Regions from separate parts of the Synechococcus sp. WH 7805 genome, predicted to be linked through region 3. Evidence: predicted binding sites of a transcription regulator. Region 3 holds the regulator's gene; each other region holds the start of a gene.
The links. The regulator NtcA, encoded in region 3, controls nitrogen genes in cyanobacteria. The targets are predictions, from matches to a motif close to GTANCNNNNGNTAC.
Positions count from the first base shown of each region.

Region 1: a site for NtcA is predicted at 1,793-1,806, ahead of WH7805_RS09015 (circularly permuted type 2 ATP-grasp protein). Genes of this name have one in related genera too.
Region 2: a site for NtcA is predicted at 6,438-6,451, ahead of WH7805_RS08990 (molybdenum cofactor guanylyltransferase). Genes of this name have one in related genera too.

Region 1 is NZ_CH724168.1:1,737,366-1,745,307, forward strand. It holds gene WH7805_RS09010 (alpha-E domain-containing protein) at 1-276, opposite strand, end outside; gene WH7805_RS09015 (circularly permuted type 2 ATP-grasp protein) at 270-1,742, opposite strand; gene WH7805_RS15100 (hypothetical protein) at 1,942-2,067, shown strand; gene WH7805_RS09025 (sodium:solute symporter family protein) at 2,057-3,487, shown strand; gene WH7805_RS14980 (hypothetical protein) at 3,492-3,638, shown strand; gene WH7805_RS09030 (aspartate carbamoyltransferase) at 3,814-4,929, shown strand; gene asnB (asparagine synthase (glutamine-hydrolyzing)) at 4,939-6,963, shown strand; gene WH7805_RS09040 (Zn-dependent hydrolase) at 7,068-7,942, shown strand, end outside.
Region 2 is NZ_CH724168.1:1,727,087-1,735,028, forward strand. It holds gene glp (gephyrin-like molybdotransferase Glp) at 1-921, opposite strand, end outside; gene moaC (cyclic pyranopterin monophosphate synthase MoaC) at 902-1,378, opposite strand; gene WH7805_RS08960 (hypothetical protein) at 1,401-1,625, opposite strand; gene WH7805_RS14445 (hypothetical protein) at 1,651-1,812, opposite strand; gene WH7805_RS08970 (nitrate reductase associated protein) at 1,920-2,387, shown strand; gene WH7805_RS08975 (molybdopterin oxidoreductase family protein) at 2,368-4,596, opposite strand; gene WH7805_RS08980 (NarK family nitrate/nitrite MFS transporter) at 4,677-6,245, opposite strand; gene WH7805_RS08990 (molybdenum cofactor guanylyltransferase) at 6,501-7,085, shown strand; gene moaA (GTP 3',8-cyclase MoaA) at 7,082-7,942, shown strand, end outside.
Region 3 is NZ_CH724168.1:1,290,723-1,298,664, reverse strand. It holds gene WH7805_RS07040 (alpha-mannosidase) at 1-744, shown strand, start outside; gene psbN (photosystem II reaction center protein PsbN) at 732-872, opposite strand; gene psbH (photosystem II reaction center phosphoprotein PsbH) at 958-1,158, shown strand; gene WH7805_RS07025 (TatA/E family twin arginine-targeting protein translocase) at 1,194-1,439, shown strand; gene pth (aminoacyl-tRNA hydrolase) at 1,445-2,071, shown strand; gene WH7805_RS07015 (DUF3146 family protein) at 2,071-2,328, shown strand; gene WH7805_RS07010 (hypothetical protein) at 2,306-2,743, opposite strand; gene WH7805_RS07005 (DUF3084 domain-containing protein) at 2,740-3,945, opposite strand; gene ntcA (global nitrogen regulator NtcA) at 4,003-4,737, opposite strand; gene rph (ribonuclease PH) at 4,814-5,539, opposite strand; gene WH7805_RS06990 (cob(I)yrinic acid a,c-diamide adenosyltransferase) at 5,684-6,292, shown strand; gene dcd (dCTP deaminase) at 6,292-6,885, shown strand; gene thyX (FAD-dependent thymidylate synthase) at 6,906-7,631, opposite strand; gene WH7805_RS06975 (thioredoxin domain-containing protein) at 7,681-7,942, opposite strand, start outside.

The DNA of each region.
Region 1 (7,942 bases), 450 kb from region 3:
CTCACGGGCATTGGCGATGCAACTCACGACGCTGTTGGGGTTGTTGCGATCCAGTAGCAGAAAGCCAACAACATCCCTTGGACTTCCCAGGGGATAGCTTTCGTCAAAGCGTTGACGGTCTCCATTGGCATCGACCAATGGAAGCCAAGGCTCAGCGCTGCCGGGGGGGCAGTCCAGGGCCATGGCTTCGCTCACTTCTAGAAATCGGGAGATGTTTTCGGCCCGTTCGACATACCGGTTGATCCAGTACAGCGAATCGGCCACACGGCTCAGCACGGTACGAGCTCCGGTTTCTCGGCCGTTACGGCACTGTCGCTGACCACCCAGGTGTCCTTGCAGCCGCCACCCTGGGAAGAGTTCACCACCAGGGAACCGCGTTTCAATGCCACTCGAGTCAGGCCGCCGGGGCTGACCCAGTCGCTCTTACCTCGCAGTACATAGGGGCGCAGATCCACATGGCAGGGGTACAGCTCTCCTTCACTGAGGGATGGAACTGTGGACAGCTGCAGGGTGGGCTGGGCGATGAAATTGCGCGGGTGTGCCTTGATCTTCACCGCGAAGCTCTCAATCTCCTCAGTGCTGGCGTGAGGCCCGATCAACATTCCATAGCCGCCGGCTTCGGCGACTGATTTCACCACCAGCTCGTTGAGATGCTCAAGCACAAAACGGAGGTCGTCGTCCCTTGAACAGAGATAGGTGGGGACGTTGTCAATGATCGGTTCTTCGTTGAGGTAATACCGGATCATGGCCGGCACGTAGGCATAGATCAGCTTGTCGTCGGCGACCCCGCTCCCAGGGGCGTTGGCGATGGCCACCCGACCAGAGCGCATGGCATCGATGAGCCCTGGGACACCGAGCATCGAATCACGCCGGAAGACGTTTGGATCGAGGAAATCGTCATCGATGCGCCGGTAGATCACATCCACAGGTTCCCGGCCAGCAGTGCTGCGCATCCAGACGCGTCCGTCCTCACAGATCAGATCGCGGCCTTCCACCAGGGCAATGCCCATCTGCTGGGCCAGATAGCTGTGCTCGAAGTAGGCGCTGTTGAACACGCCGGGGGTGAGCAGTACCACTCTGGGGGCATCACTCCAGGGGGCCAGATCCTGCAGCGTGCGCAAGAGATGGGAGGGGTAATCGTCGATCGGCTGCACTGTGCGGCCCGCAAACAGGCTCGGGAACAACCGTTTCATCACCCGGCGGTTCTCAAGGAAATAAGCCACGCCGGAGGGGCAGCGCAGGTTGTCCTCCAGAACCCTCCAGGTGCCGTCGCCATCGCGGATCAGATCCAGACCGGAGATATGGCACCAGCGATTGAGCGGCACGGTGATGTCCTGCATCTGGGGCCGCCAGCCCTGGGAGCTCTCCACATCCTCACGCGGGATCACGCCATCGTTGAGGATCCGTTGGGGACCATAAACGTCCGCCAGAAACTGATCAATGGCCTCCAGGCGTTGCACCAATCCGCGCTCCAGAACGGACCATTCCTGGCGGTGAATGAGTCTTGGCAGCGGATCGAAGGGCAGAATCCGCTCTCCGCCATGCAGACCTGATCCGTTGAGTCGGAAGGTGGCGCCGAGACGTCGTAACAGGTTGCTCGCTGAGGCGTGACTGCGATTTAGCTCCGCCAGCCCCATAGCGCCGAGGGAGGACAGAAGTGGCTCCAGATCAGCACGGGGAGCGGACTGTTCGCGGCAGAAATATTCGTCGTACCCCTCGGTTGGTCGGTACTCGGTGAACATCGCCTGAGTAATTAACACCCTCATCCAAAAACTCGAGCAGGCCCCTGCTGGTTGTGATTGCTACACATTTCGAGATTGGAGGCATCAAGCCACTGGCAGCCTGTGATTCAGGTAGCCCTGGCGACTTTGTTATCAGTCGGTGGAAGATTGCGAACACCGCGATTTGCTTGTCTTAGATCTGCTGAAGAGGACATTCGCTTTGGATGACAATCTCTGGGCTGGAATGATCTTTGCCCTTGGTGCTGCGGTGACCCTGGCCACTGTGGTGATGATTCTTTCCGGTCATCTTCGCTGCCGTGATCGGGGAGCGTCGGATGTCCGCTGACGCTGCCCCTTTTCTGGCACCAGGGATTGCATGGGCGCTTGTGGTGCTGTTCTCCGTGTTGTGGATTGCGCTAGGGATCGCCTGGGGCCGCCGCGGTAAAGGAGATGCGGACGATTTCATGCTGGCGGGCCGCAACATCGGGTTGGCCCTGAGCACAGCCACCTTGATGGCGTCTTGGGTGACGGGCAACACGACCCTTCTGGCCCCGGAATTCGGCTACAGAACAGGCCTCTGGGGCATGTTCAGTTACGCCCTGGCAGGACTGGGGTTGATTTTGTTTGCGCCGCTGGCCGCTCGCATCAAGCAGCTGATGCCCAACGGACGCACCAGTGGTGATTTCATTCGGCTGCGCTACGGACGCTTGGCTTGGTGGGTGTTCATGGTGATCACCGCCGTGTACACCCTTGGCTTTCTGATGACCCAAGCCATGGGCGCTGGGCTGTTACTCCAGGCTCTATCTGGGTTTGACTACCACGTGGGCATGGTGGTGGTGATCGGTGTCGCAACGGTTTACACGTTGTTTGGTGGCATGCGGGCGGTGATTGGAACCGATTTCATCCAATCGCTGCTGATCATGGTGTTGCTGGCAGTGGTGGCGGTACTTGCTTTTCGTCAGTTCCCGATGCCTGAGGTGCATGCTCGCTTGATCGCTGAGCATCCCGACCGTCTTGATCTGCTGCTCCCCGCCGGTCTGTTGATCGCCTGGAATTCAGCTCTGTTCTCGATGGGTGAGGTTTTTCACAACAACATCTGGTGGTCCCGAGTGTTCGCCAGCCGTCGCAGCGTGGTGATGACATCTTTTCTGTTGGGGGGGCTGGCCTGGATGAGTGTCCCCTTGGTGACGGGCTCGATCGGTCTGGTCGCACTGGCCAGAGACCTGCAGCTGGAGCAGGTGAACATGGTGTTCCCAGTGATGGCGGCCGATCTTCTTGGGGCTGGTGGGGCTGCATTGGTGTTTGTCGTCGTCTTCGCGTCACTCACCTCCACTTTGGATTCTCTGTTGGCGTCCACCGCGGATTTGCTGGCTGAAGACGTCTATTTCCGTCTGCTTCGTCCCCAGGCCAATGATGCGCAGCTCAAGCAGGCGGCACGGCTGATGGTGGTCGGTCTGGCCGTGGTCACTGTGGCCCTGTCCTGGCCGCGGCTGGACTCGCTGGCGTCGGTGTTGTTCTTTACCGGTGCGTTGGTGGCCTCAACGGTCTGGCCTGTGGCTTGCGGTCTCTACTGGTCATCCGCCAATCGTTGGGCAGCGATCGTCGCCATGGTTGCCGGTAGTGCTGTCGGTCTGACGGCCTACGTTCTGATTGCCCCTTATTGCGCGGCAGTGTTCTCCGCGGCGGTTTCGGCCGTCGTGATGGTGGTGGGCAGTCGTCGGAAGCCCGAACGGTTTGATTTCAATCTCTTGAAGGAGGAGGGATAACGCCATGGTGATGTCGGTGTTGCTCATGGTTCTGGTGGACCAACGCTGGTTCCGTGTCGTCCTGGTGGGAAGTCAGGTGGCGCTCGTTTGCTCTGTGCTAGCGCTGTTGTTGATTTGGTTGATTGAGTGGAGAAGCGGACGTGTCTGGTAAGTGTTCGTTTCGAACATATTTGGGGTGTTTTGTATTAAATCAAACTATTTTTTGAGTCTTTTTCTAAAGAACGTGTATCGAGCTAGACGTTCGCACTCAACTCTTGTTATCGAGAGAGGATGTGATTCACAGCACAAGCACGCGATTTACACGTCGGGTGTTGATGCACTTGCTTATGGCAGATCCCGGCACTGCAGTGATTGAGGAGGTATCGGCGCCGCTCCGCTTCCGGCCGATGGGTCCCGATGTGTTCGGTCATGACCAGCCTCAGGAGCTTCTGGCTGCCATCGCTGAAGATGGCGAGCCCTTGTTGGATCTGATCGACCAGCATGTTGTGTCGATGCAGGCGTTCCGACCCGAAACTCTGCTTCAGCTGTTTCGATTGGCTGCGAAATTCGAGAGCAACCCTGACCGTTACTGCCGTCACAACACGCCGCTCACCGGCAAGATCCTGATCAACGCTTTCTACGAGCCCAGCACGCGCACACGCCTTTCCTTCGACAGCGCCTGGCATCGCCTCGGCGGCGATTCGATCAACATCACCGACCGCAGCACCACCGGGATCGCCAAGGGGGAGTCGCTGGAGGATGTGGCGCACATGTTCAACAACTACGGCGACTGTGTGGTGCTGCGCGACAGCAATCCGGATGCTGTCTATGCCATGACTTCCACTCTGCGGATTCCGATCATCAATGCCGGCAATGGCATTGATGAGCATCCGACGCAGGCGATGGCGGATCTCTACACGATTTTCAAGTGGCGTCCCAGTTTGGCTTTGACTGAGGTGTTGCCCAAGGATCGGATCCGCATCGGGGTGATCGGTTTGCCGTCACGGATGCGCACTGTGCGTTCATTGCTGCGGATCCTCAGCAAATTCCCCCAGATCCTTGAGGAGGTGGTGGTGATTCATGCGGCCGGGGTTGACTCAGAAGCGCCTCTGTTTGATCCGGGTCAACTGGAGGAGCTGGAAGCGAGCGGTGTGACCATCCGCTGCAGTTCAGATCTGGCGGCTGAGATTCCCGAGCTGGACGTTGTTTACATCAATGCGATCGCCTGGGTTGGCGACAGCTATGAGGTGCACGGCGGTGGATTTCGTCTCACCCGGGATCTGCCGTTCAAGCCTGAGGCGATCGTGCTGCACCCCCTGGCGCGGGGCCCCGAGCTGAGCACCTGTTTGGATGACACGCCGCACAACTGGTATTTCAGCCAGGCGCGTGGGGCGGTGTTTCTGCGCATGGCATTGCTCACCTGCATGGTGAATCGTGCCGAGCGGGTGATGGATGTGATCTGAGGCGAACTGATGTGCGGAATCGGAGGTGTATTTCTGGCGGATCGTCGTCAGACGTTGGATCGTCAGTTGTTGGTCAACATGGCGGCCATTCAGTCCCATCGCGGACCGGATGGTTTCGGTGTGGAATGCATCGACGCTGCCGGTGTCGGCTTCTGTCATGCCCGGTTGTCGATTATCGATCTGAACGAATCGCGGGCAAGGCAGCCATTCCTCAGCGACGACCGCCAGGTGCTGATGGCGCACAACGGCGAGTTCTACGACTTTCAGCGCATCCGGGCTGATCTCACTGCTCAGGGGGTGCGTTTCAGCACCAAGAGTGATTCCGAGATCCTGCTGCGTCTCTATCAACGGCAAGGTCTCGAGTCCACGTTGCCCTTGCTGCGGGGGGAATTCGCCTTCGCCTTGTTTGATGCCGTGGATGACTGTCTGTATCTGGTGAGGGATCGCTTCGGTATCAAGCCCCAGTACTGGACGATGACGCCTGAGGGAGTGGTGTTCGGCTCCGAGTTGAAGGTGCTGTTTGCCCATCCATTGGTGGAGAGACGTTTCACCTCGGAGGGTCTGTTTCATCAATTGATGCAGACCATGGTTCCGGGAACGACCGCCTTTGCCGGGGTGCACCAGGTTCAGCCCGGTCATGTGCTGAAGGTGCAACGCAGGGGTGACCGGCTTGAGGTGTCGGAGTCCACCTATTGGGATGTTGATTTTCCCCGTTTGGATCAGCGGGACAGCACCCTCACCGAGGCCGATCACATTGCCAATGTGCGGGCTGCTCTGCTGGAAGCGGTGGAGATGCGGATGGTGGCGGATGTGCCGGTTGGTTGTTATCTCTCCGGCGGCATCGACAGTTGTTCGATCCTCGGTCTGGCGTCGGCGGTGAGTCAGGGTCCCGTCAAGGCCTTCACGATCGGATTTGATGATGCCCGCTACGACGAAACACCCATTGCTGCCGAGATGGCAGAGGCCACGGGTGCCGAACAGGACGTGATGCGTCTGTCGGGCCGTGAGTTGTATGGCCACATGGAACAGACGCTTTGGCACACCGAGCGCACGATCTACAACACCCTCGCTGTGGCCAAATATCTGATGAGTCGCCACGTCAACAACGTTGATTACAAGGTCGTGATGACCGGGGAAGGGTCAGATGAGCTGTTCGGTGGTTATCCAGCCTTTCGGCGCGACATGTTCCTCCATGGTTTGGATGATCTGCCGCAAAGCGACCGCCAAGATTGGGAATCTCTGCTTCAAACCAACAATTCCCTGGTGCAGGGAGCGATGCTGGCGGCTGATCAGGTGGATGATCCCGACCTTGATGCTGTGGTGGGTTTCACCCCCAGCTGTCTGCAGCCCTGGCTGGCCTGCGCGCCGCTTGTGCCTGATCTGCTGGCTGAAGAGCACCGCCAGGCGTTAGCGGAGTATTCGCCGGGTAAGGCCATTGCTGAGCAGTTGAATCCGCAGCAACTCGAGGGCCGCCATGCCCTCGACAAGGCTCAGTACGTCTGGATCAAAACGATGTTGGAGGGCCAGATCCTCACCTGGGGAGGTGATCGCGTCGACATGGCCAATTCCATGGAGGCTCGGCCGGCTTTCCTTGATCACCACCTAGCGGCCGCTGCGGTGCAGGTGCCTCCGGAGCTGCGGATCAAGGGCAAAACCGAGAAATACGTGCTTCGGGAGGCGATGGCTGGCTTGCTGCCGGAGGTGCTCTACAAGCGTGAGAAATTTGCCTTCATGGCGCCTCCGGCCCACACCGAGCCTGAGAAGTGGGCGCAGATGAAGCAATTGGCCGATGACTACCTGAGTGATGAGGCGATTGATGCGGCTGGGTTGTTGAGCAAAGAGGGGGTGCGTACCTTGTTTGCGCGCCATGACGACCCTGTCACCACCGACGCCGAGAGGGTTCAGATGGACGCTGTGATCAACCACCTCCTGGGTGTTCAGATGCTGCATCGGATGTTTGTGGCGGCCGATGTGCCAGCTCAGGCTCGCGAGCAGGCTGATCACCTCGGTTGGCGGGTATTGATGCCCGTTTGAATTCTTTGATGAGGGTTAAAACGTCGCATTGACGACAAGCTCAATTGGGTTCCAAAGCGAAACTGGACCTTGGTTTGAACTGAAGGTCACGATCCTTGCCCGAGCTGTTGATCCATCGCTCACAAATCGCTCCAGCTGGAGCCGATCGAGAGCGGTTAGGTGTCCAGCCTCGGCGCGACAGATTGATTGATTCGCTCGAGTCCATGGCGGCCATTGGCCTTCAAGCCGATGGAAGCGTTTGTCGCCGCGGGTTTAGTTCGGCCGATGTTCAAGGCCGGGACCAGCTTGCGTGCTGGATGCAAGAGGCCGGCATGCAGCTGCGTGTGGATGCCGCTGGCAATTTGATTGGCCGGCTCGAGGGGCAGGACCCCTCGTTGCCGGTGCTGATGACGGGTTCGCATTTGGATACCGTCCCAACAGGTGGTCGTTTTGATGGAGTCCTTGGCGTCTTGGCGGGCCTGGAATGCGTCCGTGCGCTGAATGATGCGGGGCAGCGTCTACGACACCCCTTCGAGGTCGTGGCTTTCGCTGATGAAGAGTCAACGATGGTCGGCTGCAAGGGCATGGCTGGCACGGCATCGATGGACCCATCGGCTTACGCCACCAGCAACGGGGATCCGATTGACATCAACCTGGAGCGAATCGGTGGTCACTGGCCATCCCTGCCCTCGGCGGCGCGATCTGATTCAGCCGTTGCAGCCTTTCTTGAACTGCATGTTGAGCAAGGTGCTGTGCTCGAGCAGCGGCGCGATGCCATTGGCATTGTTGAGGGCATCGTCGGGCAGAGACGTTTCAGCATTCATGTAAAGGGTCAGGCCAACCATGCCGGCACAACGCCGATGGGACTCCGACAGGATGCCCTCGCCGCTGCCTCCCGGATTGTGCTGGCGGTGGAAGAGATGGCTCGGTGTCATCCCGGTGATCCGGTGGCGACGGTGGGACGTCTTGAGGTTTGGCCCAATGCCGCCAACGTTGTTCC
Region 2 (7,942 bases), 440 kb from region 3:
TGGCACTGCATCGCCGACCCAACCGAAGGCGAAAGGGCGTCCTGGCTTCAGAAAGAGTTTCCAGAACTCCACCTGGCCAAGTTCCTGCATCAGAGGTCGGATCCAGTCACTGTCTCCTGCCGAGACGCCACCGGTGCTCACGATCACGTCGCAGCTCGCGGCCAGATCCAGGATGGCTTGTTTGAGAAGGTGGCATTCATCGGCGACCAGCCGGCACTCCACCGCTGGGTAGCCGAGACGTTCAAGCATGCCTCGGATCAGCGTGCTGTTGCTCTCCCAGATCGCTCCGTTGCTGCGTTCCTCCCCTGGTGGAACCAGCTCATCGCCCGTGACCAGAACGCCGATCTGAGGTCGTCGATGCACGTTCACGTGGGAGATGCCGCAACTCGAGGCACGTCCAATGTCGGCCACACCGAGCCGTTCCCCAGGGGCAAGGAGCAGGGAACCCTGGCTGCATTCCTCGTCTGCGGGTCTGATCCACGGGTTGGACGATGCCTCCCTGATCAGGCGGATGGTGCTGTTCTGATTGGCAACCAATTCCTGGGGAAGAACCCATGCAGCTGCTTGCGGAAGCGGCGCCCCCGTGAGGATCCGGATCGCTTCGCCGGGATGCAACGTTTGCTGGTAGGGATCAGCAGGCGCCGAGCGCCCTACCACCCTCCAGCTGTCTTCGGCGTTGGGTTGGCAGTCTTGGCCCAAGGCATACCCGTCCATGATCGACGCGCGAAACCCAGGCACATCGGCCGGAGCAAGGACAGCGTCGGCAATCACCCTGCCTAGAGCGTCTTGGAGAGGCACTACCTCGGAAGTGACTGGTGTCAGCCGGGTTCGGCTGGCTCTCAGTGCATCCAAAATCCGTTGGCGTGCTTCGTCGAGTGGAAGGCCTTCACGGCCATAGGGTTCAGCGCTTCCAGTGGCCATGGCGACCCCCGTCTTTCTCGAGCAAGTGAATCTGTCGGATTGACATGCCTGGATCCACCGACTTCAACATGTCGTAGAGGGTGATCAGCGCGGTTGAGACCGCTGTGATTGCCTCCATCTCCACACCGGTCTGCCCTGTGGTGCTGCACGTGGCCTGGACACGCAGTCCAGGTAACTCCTGGGCAGGTTTGATCTCCACCGTCAGTCCACTAATCGGAAGTGGATGACAGAGAGGAATCAACTCAGCTGTTTTCTTTGCCCCTTGAATGCCAGCGATGCGGGCCACCGCAAAAACATCCCCCTTCGGAGTGGTGCCGTTGAGGACGGCCTCCAACGTTGAAGTGAGCATTAGCAGTTCGCCAACTGCGGTCGCCGTGCGTTTGGTGACGGCTCTGTCGCCGACATCCACCATGCGCACCTCACCGTTTTCGGTGAGGTGCGTGAGTCGCTCAGACATGCAGGCCGAAGGCTGATCGATTTCAGTTTGATTCGGTTGTGCCCAGAACGGACCACATTGCGGCCTGTGAGGCGATCACAGGCTCGACCTTGCTTGCTTGGCCAGCGTTCAGGGAAGGGCGAGCTGCCGAGGCTTGGCTGCGAACCATCTGAACAGCAAGGGAAGCAACGATGAAAGCTCCGATGAATCCAGCAGCGATGGTGATCGGGCTGCGAACGACTTGGCTGGAGGAGGCGCTGAAGGTCATTCTTGAATTGACGCGAATTAGAGCATCATGGAGACAGGCTGTAAGAACCGTTACCGAACGCACTGAAAGTTTTCAAAGTTGTTCCCTGCTCCTGGTTGATCACAAGCAGGCCGGAGGCCAGCCCTTCGGATGCGAGCCAGCCATGGGCAGAGCCAAACAACAATCCAAGGGAGAGGGCGAAACGCATCCGATTGGTCAGTGAATGAACGAAGCTTCGATGGTGCTGATCAAACGCTTCGTCGTGGATGTCACTGTTTTGAGCTAAAGAAGAAAAAACGGTTGTTCCTGATACCAATGCGCCGGCAACTTGATCAGTCGCGGCATTGTTATGCCTTTGAACAGGATTTCATTGGTTCTTGGCGCTGCATTCCTCTGTGTGTCCGCCGCAAACTCGATCTGGCCGGCGTCAAGCTCAAGCTCAGCCACTGGCTTGCGATGTCTCAGGAGCAACGCCAGGCGTTGGTGGATTGGAACGATGGGGCCCAAGAGCTGACGCGGATGCGCGATCACTTGCGCGTCTGCACCGCTGCCATGGCTGATGGGGTTGTGAAGGATCTCCCGCCATGCACGCAGGAACCCTGGCAGCAATCAGATGCTTTGCCTGAGTCTCTCCTGGAGGCTGCGAGGACGCGGCAGGTTCAACTGTCACTGCATCACTGGAGGGATCTCTGCGAATTGGACCGTTTTGCGCTCTGCAAGTTGGCGCGGCCCGGCCACGATCACCACAATCTGGACGCCGCATTCAACGAAGTGCTGGGGTGAGCAGCCGCCGCAGGTTCTCCAGAACGCCTGTGTCCTGTTCCGTCGGTTTCACAACCGATACCGCTGGAGCGACTACCACGGCAGAGGCTTTTAGTTCCGGTTGTTTGGAGATCGGACAGGCCTGATCGTGCATGAGGGCATTGGCTTCGCAGGCTTCGGCCTGAGTGAAGCCCCAATGCATTGGTAGGAACACTGATCCCACGCGGATCCGCTCCGACACGCAAACCCGCGCGGTGAGCGTGCCTCGACGGGATGTGATGGCTGCCAAGCCGTTGTCTTCCAGACCAAAGCGCTTGGCATCGCTGGGATGCATTTCAAGGCTGGGTTCGGGATGCATGGCGTTCAGGCGTGCGACCTTGCCCGTGCGCGTCATTGTGTGCCATTGGCCGAGATAGCGACCCACTGTGAGCACCAGCGGGTACATCTCGCAGGGGGGTTCTGCCAGACCCAGGGGACTGTCCTTTTGAAATCTGGCCCGACCACTGGCAGTCGGGAATCGTTTCTTTTCGTAGAGACGTTTGGAGGTTCTGGTTGGGCCTTCACCCTTGGGGTAAGGCCATTGCTGCGGGCCATGCTCCTTCAGCAGGGAGTGACTAAGACCCGACATGTCGCAGACGCGGGCCGCCGTGAGAGAGGTGAACTCCTCATAAACCTCTGCGGCTGAGCTGTAGGAAAACTGGTCGACGAAGCCGAGTCGTCGTCCGAGTTCTGCAAACACTTCCCAGTCCGCTCGGCTGTCGCCATGGCGGGGCCTGAACGCTGGGCACAAGGTGACCCGCCGCTCTGAATTGGTCATCGCTCCGCTCTTTTCACTCCATTGGGCTGCCGGCAGAAGCAGATGGGCGTAATGAGACGTTTCGGTGTCGGCATAGGCTTCGCTCACCACCACGAGTTTGCAGCGTTGCATCGCGGCTTTGACGCGTTCGAGGTCCGGCATGCTGACCAGTGGGTTCGTGGCAGCCACCCACCAGAGATCGAGCTCCCCCCGTTCCATCGCTTCCACTTGTTTCCATGCGTCCAGTCCTGGTTGGGCAGCAATGGATCCAGGGGCAAACCCCCACGCTTTCTCAACCGCATGGCGGTGCTCCGCATTGGTGACCAATCGGTAGCCAGGAAGCAGATGGGCGAGGCCGCCGGCTTCGCGTCCACCCATGGCATTCGGTTGACCCGTGAGTGAGAAGGGGCCTGCACCGGCTTTGCCGATCTCCCCGGTGAGCAGGTGCAGGTTGATCAGCCCTCCCACAACGGCGGTTCCCTCTCGCCGTTGGTTCACGCCCATCGACCAAAGGCTCAAAATCCCTTCCTTTCGGCTCCAAAGCCTTGCCACTGAACGCAGGTCTTTTTCGGCGATGCCGCAGAACTTGCTGGTTTTTCCTGGTGTCCAGGCCTTGATTGTTTGGGTGAACGCTGCGAAGCCTTCTGTGGCGCTATCGATGAAGTCGCTGTCGAAGCCATTGTCCTGAAGCACCAGGCGCGCCAGGCCATGCAGCAAGGCGAGGTCGGTGCCGGGGGCAAGCGCGAGGTGGTAATCGGCAATTTTTGCTGTATCGGTGCAGCGGGGATCAATCACAACGATGGTGAGTCCCTTGGGATCACGCTTTTTGCGTTTCAACAGGCGTTGGAACAGCACCGGATGGCAGTCGGCTGTGTTGGTGCCGATCAAGAAGGCTACGGAGCAGTGATCGAGATCCTCGTAACAGCAGGGCGGACCGTCGGAGCCGAGACTGCGGGTGTAGCCAGCTACGGCTGAACTCATGCACAGCCGTGAATTGGCATCGAAATTATTGGTGCCGAGGGCGCCCTTCAGCAGTTTCTGAGCGATGTAGTAATCCTCGGTGTGAAATTGCCCGGAGCCGTACATGGCAATGGCATCAGCCCCCTTGCTGGCCAAGGTGGAACGAATGCGCTCGGTGAGCAGGTCGAAGGCGCTGTTCCAGCTGATGGCCTGGAACGGATCTGCCAGTGTTGCTCGGTATAGAGGCTGGCTAAGGCGACCTTGTCCCAGGGTCTCTCCAACCGTGGCACCTTTAATGCACACCTGTCCGTGGCTGGATGGGTGCTCGCGATGACCGCGTGCACTCCACATCGGATTACCTTCGGCGTCCCGCTTTACCGCTTTTCCGGCTTCTCCTGGAGGCAAGAGGTCCAGACCGCAGCCAACGCCGCAGTAGGGACACTGACTTTGCACAGACGCGGTGGTAGGCGACATGGCAGCAATCCGATGAATTGAGAAACCCCCGATGCCAGCGGCATCGGGGGTGGTCACCATCCGAAGATGGAGCTGAGGTGTTAACCAGCCATCGAGGGAGTGCCCTCAGAGGCGGTTTCACCTTCGTGCAAGTCAGCGAAGGAGCCCTTGGGTTCCTTCAGGAAGAAGAAGCAGAAGAACGCGACGATCAAACCAGCAATTCCCAGGATCTGGAAAAAGGCACTGTTGGATGCTGCAATCGTTTCTGGAGTTGGTTCACCAGCACCGCCCATCCAAAGCGGCAGCAGGCTGAAGATGGTGAGATAGGTCACCGCACCAACGTTTCCGTAGGCACCAACCAAGCCAGCCACCTGTCCGGTGACGCGACGTTTGACCAGGGGCACCAACGCAAAGGTGGCGCCTTCTCCGGACTGCACAAAGAAGGAAGCGAGCATGGTGATCAAAACGGCGATCACGATGCCGGTACTGCCAGTAAAAGTTCCGGGCTTGATCAAACTCATGATCAGATAACCAAAACCCAGCCCTGCGGTGAGGAAACCCATGGTGTTTTTGCGGCTGCCGAGTTTGTCAGAAATCAGACCGCCTGCTGGACGAGCCACCAGATTCACAAAAGCGAAGCAGGAGGCAAGAATTCCAGCCGTTGCTTTCGGCAGATCAAACGTGGTTTCGAAGAACGTGGGCAGCATGGAAACCACGGCCAGTTCTGAACCGAAATTCACGATGTAAGTCAGCTCAAGAATGGCAACCTGTTTGAACTCATAACGATCCTCCTTGGGGTATACCTTGGTCCCCATGATCAACTCTCGGTTGGTGCGGACGATGCCCCAGGTTTGAAAAACAAACCAGACCAAGACCGCAAGCAGAGCGAGAGGATAGGTGGATGCGTTGAGGAATCCAACTTTTTGAAGTCTCCAGCACAACACGCAGAGAATGGCTGCGAAGGGAACATTCATTCCCAGAAGTCCCCAGAAGTCACGCATGCTGGTGACTTCAAGGCCTGCCGTTCGCTCAGGGCGCTGATAGACCTTCCCGGGTGGTGTGTCAGCCACATTGAAGTAGTAGATCACGCCATAGATGGCTGAGATAATTCCCGTCAGAGCGATGGCACCGCGCCAGTTCAGAACGGCTCCGGTTGGCAATTCGAAACCACCGGAGAAGGAGAGCCATCCAGCCAGGCCGACCAGTGACAGTGCAGAGAATGCGGATCCGAAGTTTCCCCAACCCCCATAAATGCCTTCAGCGAGACCAATTTCTTTGGGGGGAAACCATTCGGCCACCATGCGGATGCCGATCACAAATCCAGCGCCAACGATTGACAGCAGCAGACGAGCCACCACCAACTGATTGAAATCCTGCGCAGATGCAAACATCAGACAGGGGATCACCGAAAACACCAACAGCGTGGAATAGGTGAGCCGGGGACCAAATTTGTCGAGCAGCATGCCGATCAGCACACGTGCAGGAATGGTGAGGGCCACGTTGCAGATAGCCACAGTTCGAATCTGACCAACCGTCAGGCCAAGATCGGCTTTCACGGTGGTTGCTAGAGGAGCGAGATTGAACCAGACAACAAAAGTAAGAAAGAATGCAAACCAGGTGAGATGCAGTGTTCTATATCTGCCCTGGAATGACCAAAGTTCGCCAAGCATGGGGTTTGGTTTAGATGAAGAGTCAAACCCCGGCTTCGAAAAGAATGCGCTCAGGATTCAAAATGCGGCGCTCATGCAGACCGCCTCTTCATTGCACCATTTGCAGTGCCTCCATCCGGTTGTATTTGCTACTAAATATTGGGCGTTGCTCAGTCGCTGCAAGCATCACAAAAAGCCCTTGATGGCAAAAAAGTAGTTGTTGTTACAGAAGTGTCTTCCCAGGGAAGTGATAGGTGGCTCATTCATTCATTGTCGATGGCTCGTTCGCTTCGTGCTGTGGTCTTTGCAGGAGGTGCCAGCGAGAGAATGGGAACAGATAAAGCCTTGCTTCGCCATCCCAATGGCGACAGCTGGTTAGTCACAACGGTCAACCTTCTGCGCTCAGTGGATCTTGAGGTATGGGTGCTCAGTGGTCATGGCAGCCACCGGAAATGTCTGGCCGGTCAACCCGGCGTGACCGTTCAAGCTGAGCCTTGGGCACCGGCAGGCCCTTTGCAGGCCTTCGGTTGTGTGTTGTCCGAACGGGAGGATGAAGCATGGCTCACGCTTCCTGTGGACATGCCTGGTCTTCGCCGCAGCACGCTTCTGTCCCTCTTGCAGCATTGGCGCCGGGCCGAAGGCCTGGCCTTGGTGGCAGAGGGTGGTGATCGCTTACAGCCGTTGTTCGGTGTGTACCCCTGTGGAGCGAACAACAGAACCGCACTCGATCAGGAGTTGGCCGAGGGACGCGGCAGATGGTTCGGTTGGTTGGAACGAATTGACTACACCACGTTCCTTTGCCCAGACCAGGATCTAATCAATGCGAACGGGCCAGATGATCTGGCAGCGTTGATGCGATGAGCCCCTTACCAGCTGAGTTCGATCAATGGAGCCGACCATTCGGCGTTCTGAGGATCTCTTTGACGGCCCGCTGCAACTTGGCCTGCCCGTATTGCTGCCCGGACCAAAAGGATCCACCGGGATTATTGAATCTTGATCAGCATCTTCGTCTGATTCGTGTTGCCAGCGGTTTAGGCATCCAGACGTTGCGCCTGACGGGAGGTGAACCCCTTCTCAGCGATCGCTTGTTGCCACTGCTTGAGGCGTTGGCGGCAGGCCGTGCTGACGCCGCCGATCCCCTTTCTCGGTTGCGAGACGTGGCGTTGACCACGAATGGGGTGCTGCTGACGCCGGAGAAAGCCCTGGCCTTGCGGGCCGCCGGTTTGGATCGCATCACGGTGAGCCTGGATGCCCTCGAAGGAGCGGTGGTGGCCAAGATGGCTGGTCTGCGTGGTGGGCAAGGCGCCGGTGATCGGTTGGTTGAGCAGGTTCTCGGAGGACTCACCGCTGCCCGCCGCGCTGGCTTTGACCCTGCAAGCGGAGGGCTCAAGCTCAATGCCGTGATGCGACGAGGACTGAATGACTGCCAATTGCTGCCACTGGCGAAGCTGGCGCGGGACCGAGGGGTTGAGCTTCGTTTGATCGAATACATGGACGTGGGGAATCGCAATGGCTGGACTTCAGATCAGGTGATCTCAGCGGAGGAGATGATTCAGCGCATCGATGCGCATTGGCCTTTGCAGTCGATGTCGCGGCAGTCGGGTGCTACAGCCCGCCGATGGCGTTACGTGGATGGTCGAGGTTGCATCGGGGTGATCGCTTCGATCACTGAGCCCTTCTGTGGGGACTGCAATCGTTTGCGTGTGACGGCCGATGGT
Region 3 (7,942 bases):
GGCCAGTTCGGTGTCAGTGCACTTCGAATGGATGTGCTTCTCTGTGCTGACTCTCCACATGTGGAGCTGCGCCTCAGTGTTCAGTGGCGCCAGTCCCATGAGGTGTTGCGCCTTGAGTGTCCTTTGGAAAGGCCTGCGGTGCGCTGGGCTTCCGACACCAGCGGTGGTGTGATCGAGCGACCTGCTGTGCCGCGCACGCCCATGGAGAAAGCTCGATGGGAGGTGCCTGTGATCTCCTGGCTGGCTAGCGCCTCTGCCGCTCCAGGAGGTGGGCTGGCGATCTTGCTCGATGGACCTCAGGGCGTTGATGCAGGGCCAGATCACCTCGGGGTATCCCTGCTCAGAGGTCCCACCTGGCCGGACCCCTCCGCCGATGCCGGTTGGCATCGGCAGCGTGTCGCATTGATGCCGTTGGCGGAGGGATGGATGCGCAACGGTGTGCCTCAAGCGGCCATTCGATTCCGAGAACCGGGGTGGCTTGGTCCTGTGGACCTAGAGGCCGTCTGGGAGGGGCTTCCCGCTGTCCCCGATGGACTGATCCCCTTGGCCATCAAGCCCTTGATGGCAGCTGACGGAACGACGTGTTCAGCAGCCTCGGCGTTGATGATTCAGCTGCTGAACCCCGGGGCCCAGCGATTGCGTTGGCTCCTCGATGGTGGCTGGGCGATGCCAACGGGAGAGACCAGCATCCAAATGATGCCCGGTGAACTCAGGGAGGTTCGGTTGGTCCGTCAGTCCTCGTGATCGTCAAAGGGGTCGTCGAGGCGTTTCGAGGGCGGACCAAAGGCTGTATAGACCCCGAAACCAGTGAGACCAAGCAAGGCAGCCAGAACGGCAATCGCGACGGACAGGGCCGGCGAAGAACTTTCCATCACATCTCTCGACAGGATCGGCCTCTTCCGGGCCGGGACCCCTAGAGTATCGGGACTGAACTCCACCCGAGACCCAAGCGCCGTTATGGCTCAACGCACTCGTCTGGGCGATCTGCTCCGTCCCCTTAATTCTGAGTACGGCAAGGTTGTGCCTGGTTGGGGAACCACGCCTGTGATGGGAATTTTCATGGTGCTGTTCCTGGTCTTCCTTCTCGTCATCCTGCAGCTGTACAACCAGTCTCTGATCCTGGAAGGGATCAACGTCAACTGGAACGGGGCCGGCTGACTCTTGCCGGCTCACCCCACTCTCGGGCGAGGCTCATGAACGTGTTTGGAATCGGCCTTCCTGAGATGGCCGTCATTGGTGCCGTCGCATTGCTTGTCTTCGGTCCGAAGCGTCTTCCTGAGTTCGGCCGCACTTTGGGGAAGACTTTGAAGGGGTTTCAATCCGCTTCTAAGGAATTTGAGCGGGAAATCAACAAAGCCATGGCTGAGCCTGAAGTTCTTCCTGAGGTTTCAGAGCCAACGACGGACACCACTCCGTCGAAAGGCGCTAGCGCTGACTGATCGTGATCAACTCCGGCGACCTCCGATTGGTGGTAGGTCTTGGCAATCCGGGTGACCGTTATGCCTCGACCCGTCACAACGTGGGGTTCAGGGTTTTAGAGCAGCTTGCTGCTCAGGAACATGCTCGGTTCCGAGCCATGGCCAAGCTCCAAGGTGATCTTGCGAATATCGGCGCTGGACCCGATCGTTTGCGCTTGTTGATGCCCAAGACCTTCATGAATGAGAGCGGCCGATCGATCCGTGCCACCCTCGACTGGTTTGGTTTGAGCCTGGGACAAGTCATCGTTCTGGTCGATGACATGGATCTCCCCCTCGGACGCCTGCGCTTGCGAGCCCGGGGCAGTGCCGGCGGTCACAACGGATTAAAAAGCACGATTCAGCATCTCGGCACCCAGGATTTTGCACGTCTTCGCATCGGGATTGGTGCTCCGGGGCGTTCGCCTGAGGAACGAAGGGCTCGCACCGTGTCGCATGTGTTGGGGGCGTTCAGCCGTGAGGAGGAGCCTCTGCTGAACGAGGTGTTGAAAGAAGTTCTCTCCGGGCTGGAACGCATCCAACGTCAGGGATTGGAACGGGCTGGTAACCACATCAATGCTTTGAATCTCGCCCCTTCTCAGAGTGAGTCGGTTTGATGGCACGTCTGCCATCCACCACAGCTCATCTGAGGGTTCATCACCAGAGTTTTAGTGATCAGTGTCTTCAGGGTGAAGTTCAGGCCGGTGGATTTATCTGGGAGTTTCAGTGGTTCTTCAAGCGCGGTGAGCTCAGCGTTGAGCCTTCGCTCGGACGCGCCCTGATCCAGGATGCGTTGCAACGCTTTTTGGTGAGATCCGATTATCGGCTCGAGGCTGGAGGGGATTACAGCTTCACCGTGAGAGCCAAGTTCTGACGGGCTCCGGTGTAGGCCAGTTGAAACGGCAGTTGAGCGCAGTCTCGAGAATTACCAGAGCGGCAACAGCATCGAGATCACAGGGGGGGATGCGTAGTCCCTCAGGCAGCAGTCGCCGCCATCCTTTCGGAGGCCAGAGCTCCCAGTATCGACTCCTGGCCTGCAGGGTGGTGCCGCGTTCGTCGACAACGGTGAGCTGCAGATCCGCCGGTAGCTGGTCGCGCCAGTGCCTACTGGCTGTGCCGTTGCCCATCACCACGCGATCAAGAGGTTCCTTGGATCGCCATTGCTCCAGGGTCTCCAGGACAGAGCATCCCTCAAGGACATGTCCTTCGAGGACGATTCCCAAGTCTGTGTCAACGAGCAGGAGCCCGCACTTGCTTCGGCCCGGATCCAGGGCGGCGATGCGAGTCACGGTGTGTCATCCGCAGTGGTGGGTTTGAAGCTGCGTTGAAGTCGAAGCTGAATCGCAATGGGGTCGGCTGTCTCGCTGTTCCTGAGTGCCACCGCCTCAAGCTCAACCCGTCCGGTGCTGCGATCAATCAGCATCTTTCCGAGCTCGTTTAGTGCCTGGGAGTCGAATTGCAGTCCCTTGCTGATGGAGCCGCGGCGTTGAATTTCTGCCAGGGTTGATGCCAGAAGCAGGTTCAACCTGTTGCGGACATCCTCCGCGGATGTTTCTTCGCTGGCCAGGGCGGTCGTTGCAAGCACCTCTCCATCGCGGGTAATGGTGACGTTGGGCCTGACCTCCGGGAAGGCATACACAACCGTTTCACCCTGAAGCACGTTGGCGGCAGAGCGCAGCAGTACAACCCAGGTTCCTGGTTTGCGGATGGCTTGTTCCAGGCGGTTGATGTCTTGACGAGGCACCAACAGAATCTGTTTGTCGGGAGCCTGTCCTGGCAGGACTTGCTGGTAAGCCTGGAGGTTGGCCTCTCTCAGCACCTGATCGATCACCTGGCGCGCCTGGTCAGGGCGTTCAAGTCTGAGTGTGGCTGTTGCTAAGGGCTGACCACTGCTGATCGCGACGTTTCCGCGGCGCAGGGCTAGAAGATTCTCCTCTAGCAGTTTCAATTCGGCTTCGCCGGAGCGGATGCGATCTCGTACAGCGGCGAGCTCGCGGTCGGTTCTGCGGATTTCGTCGTCGCGTTTACCAACGTCCTGGCTCAGTCGTTGTCGTTCTGCTTCGAGTCGGCGGGTCTGATCCTGCAGGGGTTGAAGGGTTTCTCTCAGCTCATTGGCTTGTTTACGTGCTTCCTCAAGGCGTCTGCGCACCTCGATCTCATCCTTGCGAGCTTTGTCCAGTTCTTGTTTGGATTGCTTCTGAGCTGACCGGCTGGTCTTCAGATCCGCCCGGCTGCTGCGCAGCCTGGCCTGAAGGTCATTCAGTTCGAAGAGGCCGACGCGCAACTGCCGACTGACGAGCAGCATCAGGCCCAGGGAGAGGACGCTGATCAGGCTGCCGGTGAGCACTGTGATCACCACGGCTGTCTGACGGGGGCGCAGGCCGAAGAGGCTCAGACGAGCCTTGCCGACCCTGGAGCCGAGTCGATCACCCAAGGTCGAGAGCACGCCACCGAGGACAAGCAATGACAGCAGAAGCAACCAGCCAGTCACAGAGAACTCATTGCACGCAGTGCAGCTCGAACGCCGCCATCCTCACTCTTCTGTGCGTCAGCTGAACCGTTTGGCGAGGGCGATGGGATCGAGAACGGTAATTTTTTTGCGGTCAATCTCTACCAGACCCGAGTTGCGAAGGTCTCCGAGGAGGCGGGTGATGGTGACCCGGGTTGATCCAATGGCTTCGGCGATGGCTTGATGCGACAGCCGCAGATCGATCGTGATCCCCTGGTTCCCAGGGATGCCGAAGTCGCGGCAGAGCACCAGCAGAAAACTCACCAGGCGTGACGACATGTCGCGGTGGGTCAATGTTTCGATCATCGTCTCCGTCTGAAGAATTCGGCTTGAGAGTCCCTGCAGCAGCAGCAGCCCCACCGAGGTGTCAGCTTCGATGGCCTTACGCACCGAGGTGGCGGGAGCTGTGACCATTTCAACCCTGGTGAAGGCCACTGAGTGGTAGAAACGATCGGAACGATGGCCGGTGAGGAGGGAGAGCACACCGAAAAGACTGTTCTCTCGCAGCAGAGCCACGGTGATCTCCTCCCCTGACTCGTAGACGCGAGAGAGGCGCACGGCACCGCGCCTAATGAGATAGACGCGTTCGGCGGGATCACCCGGGAAGAAAATGGTTTTGCTGCGTTCGATCAGCTCCGTGTTGGCACCCTCGAGGTCCCGAATGACTTCAAGCAGAGTCTTGCTAGTTGGTGCGGGCGCGTTGGCCAGGCTCACTTCCGATGTGCGTCCTTGATGAGAGGCTGTGCGGCTAAAGCCGCGGATCACTTCGGGCATGGCCGGCACATCGGTTTTAGGAAGTTAAGGAGCGATTGACTCTCACCCTGTAGCAACGCACACGATTCCAAAGTGATCACTGCGTTCTCAGAGCCTCGTTCTGGGCGCGCATCAGCTGCTTGAGCCCAGGTTCCGCTCGATCGAGGAGCAGGTTCAGCTGCTGCCGGCTGAAGGTGGCTCCCTCTGCTGTTCCCTGGAGTTCAAGGAGTTCACCGCTGGCGTTCATCACCACATTCAGATCCACATCCGCCTGAGAGTCCTCGCTGTAATCCAGATCAAGTAGGGCTTCGCCCTGGAGTAGTCCCACCGATACGGCTGCCACCTGGGCTCTGACTGGATTGGCCGGGATGAGTCCCTGCGACACCAGTGATGCGCAGGCGTGATGGAGTGCCAGCCAGGCTCCAGTGATGGAGGCGGTGCGAGTGCCTGCATCGGCCTGAATCACATCGCAGTCCACAAGCAGAGTGTTCTCGCCTAACGCCTCCATGGAGAGCGCAGCGCGCAGACTGCGACCGATTAAACGCTGAATCTCCTGGGTGCGTCCGGAGAGCTTCAGCCATTCCCGTCGTTGACGTTCGGGGGTGGAACCAGGGAGCAGCCGGTATTCCGCGCTCAGCCAGCCGAGGCCCTGGTCACGGCGCCAGCGCGGCACGCCTTGCTCGTGGCAGACGCTGCAGAGCACAGCGGTTCGGCCGGTGCGAACGATCACGGAGCTGAGGGCGAAGCCCATGGGATCCCATTCGACGGCGAAGGGCCTCAGTTCGGACGCTTGACGTCCGTCCTTGCGGGAGATGGTGTTCATGCCTGGCGACGATGGCTTCATTGAGCCTGGCAGTTGGACTGAGACACCATGGGTGGTGTCCAAGGGCTTGTGGATCGGATCCGCAGCGCTAGATTCAAATTCTGCTGGGCCGTCTGGACACCAGCCCTGATGCCAGCGACCGAGATGACAACAAGCTTGAGTTCCAGCCATCGATCCCGAGACGTCCGCAGTGCGGATCACCGGACGCTTGAGCAAGCTGGTCTGAGGAGATTGCCGGTTTTTGAGCCGAGGCCACCGCTGCATCTGGTGGCTCAGGAGGGCCAGCTTCAGGTTCACACGGCCCCGTATCGAGGGAGTTTCGGGACGGTGATGAGCCAAGCACTGCGTGCTGCGGGTCTTGGCAGCAGGGTGCTGGTCGCTCAATTTCTTAAAGGTGGTGTGGTGCAGGGGCCTGATGCTGCGGTCACTCTCTGCGACCGTCTCAGCTGGATGCGTCCTGCTGTTCTCGAGTGTTTGTCCCAACCTGCGGCCAATGCTGAGCCGGAGGTGATTGATGCTGTGCAATCGGTCTGGAACGCCTGCGCAAAGCAATTAATCAGCGGGGACCTTGATCAGTTGGTGCTGGATGAGCTTGGCCTGGCAATTGCATTCGGCTACCTCGATGAGCGGGAGGTGTTGTGTCGCCTGGAGCAGCGTCCCGCGTCAATGGATGTGATCATCACGGGTCCATCCATCCCGGACTCGCTGATGGCTTTGGCTGATCAAGTCACGGAATTGCGTAGGGGCCTCTGATGCTGAAAAACGATCGCTGGATCACCGAGCAAGCTGCTGCAGGGATGCTCGATCCATTTCAAGCGGGTCTTGTGCGTCATCTCGAACCGGATCAGAAACTGCGCCCGGTGTTGAGTTTTGGTTGTTCGTCGTATGGCTATGACCTGCGCCTTTCACCGCAGGAGTTTCTGATTTTCAAACACGTGCCTGGCACGGTGATGAACCCCAAGCGATTTAATCCAGCCAACCTGGAGCCCACCGAGCTCCATCATGATGAAGATGGAGACTATTTTATCCTTCCAGCTCACTCCTATGGGCTTGGTGTTGCCCTTGAAAAAATGAAGGTGCCGCCCAATATCACGGTGATCTGCCTGGGCAAGAGCACCTATGCGCGCCTCGGCATCATCGTGAACACCACGCCCGCGGAAGCTAGCTGGGAAGGTCATCTCACTCTTGAATTCAGCAACAGCTCAGGTGCTGATTGCCGTATTTATGCCAATGAAGGCATCTGTCAGTTGTTGTTTTTTGAAGGTGACCCATGCGACACCACCTACAGCGATCGCCAGGGCAAATATCAGCACCAGCCTGAGCGGGTCACCCTCGCCAAGGTTTGAACGCTTGTGGGGGCCTGACCTCAGGGCGCCAGTCTTGCTTTATGAAGCCGGCTTTTTTCATACCAGGCTGCGAATTCAGGCGCCCAATCCTGGAGGTGTGGCCACATGAGGTCGCAGAGCTCGCGGATTTCCTTCTGTGCATCGAGCTTGGCGCGCAAATCCATGAAGTGCAGGAACGCCCGAAGACTGAAGCTCACCACGAAGTGCTGTCGGTAATCAAAGGGAAGAATCCCGCGGGCATGTTCCTCTGCGAAACCGGCTCGCAGTAGATCCCGATAGCGCTCTGAAGCTTGCTTGCAGAGCTGCAGATCCTGCGACCGCAGCGCCTGGCTGTAAGTGTATTTCTTGCCCTGACGATCGCTGTAATCTCCAACTGGTCTGAGGTAAAACACGTCCTCCAGATCCAGCTCACCGTCGGCAGCCCGGGCAATCCGCTCGCCTGTGTAACGCATCGACTGGACATCGAAGCTCACGCCCACTCGGTGGGTGCGAGCTTGCTGCATCACCGAGTGAGGGAACCAGCCCACATTCAGAACGATCTGGGCATGTTCAAGCGGGCCGTAGTGGCCTCGCTCGCCTGAGAGCAAGCGCTTCACACAGATTTCGCCGGCACGGGTTTCATCGGGCCAATCGTCGCGGTCGGCGGCTACGAAACCTTCGCTGTAGTCCTGATGCATGCCGGCATACACGCATTGCTGCGGGTTAGGGGTTGCAGCGATCAGGTCGACCCGAAAGCGGGAATCCATGGTCACGTCAGGTCGGAGAACAAGCGTTGTCAGATCATGACCGGTCTGTCTAGGAATGGCTGCGTGGACCGGCCGCAGTTTCCAGCATGGTCGGCTCTGGTAATGGACTTGCGCTGCCTACCCCGGTCAATGTGGGCAACGAGGTGTTGGTGACAAGCGCAGCAGCCAGCGCGTTCAGCTCGCTTTCACTGCGGCCGCCGAGAGACCGGCCACGCAGTTCTCCATCGGCAGCGAAGAGGTTGAGCTGGGGGATGCCAGTCACGTCATAGCGATCCGTGAGGTCCAGCCAGCGAGGATTGTCGATATTCACC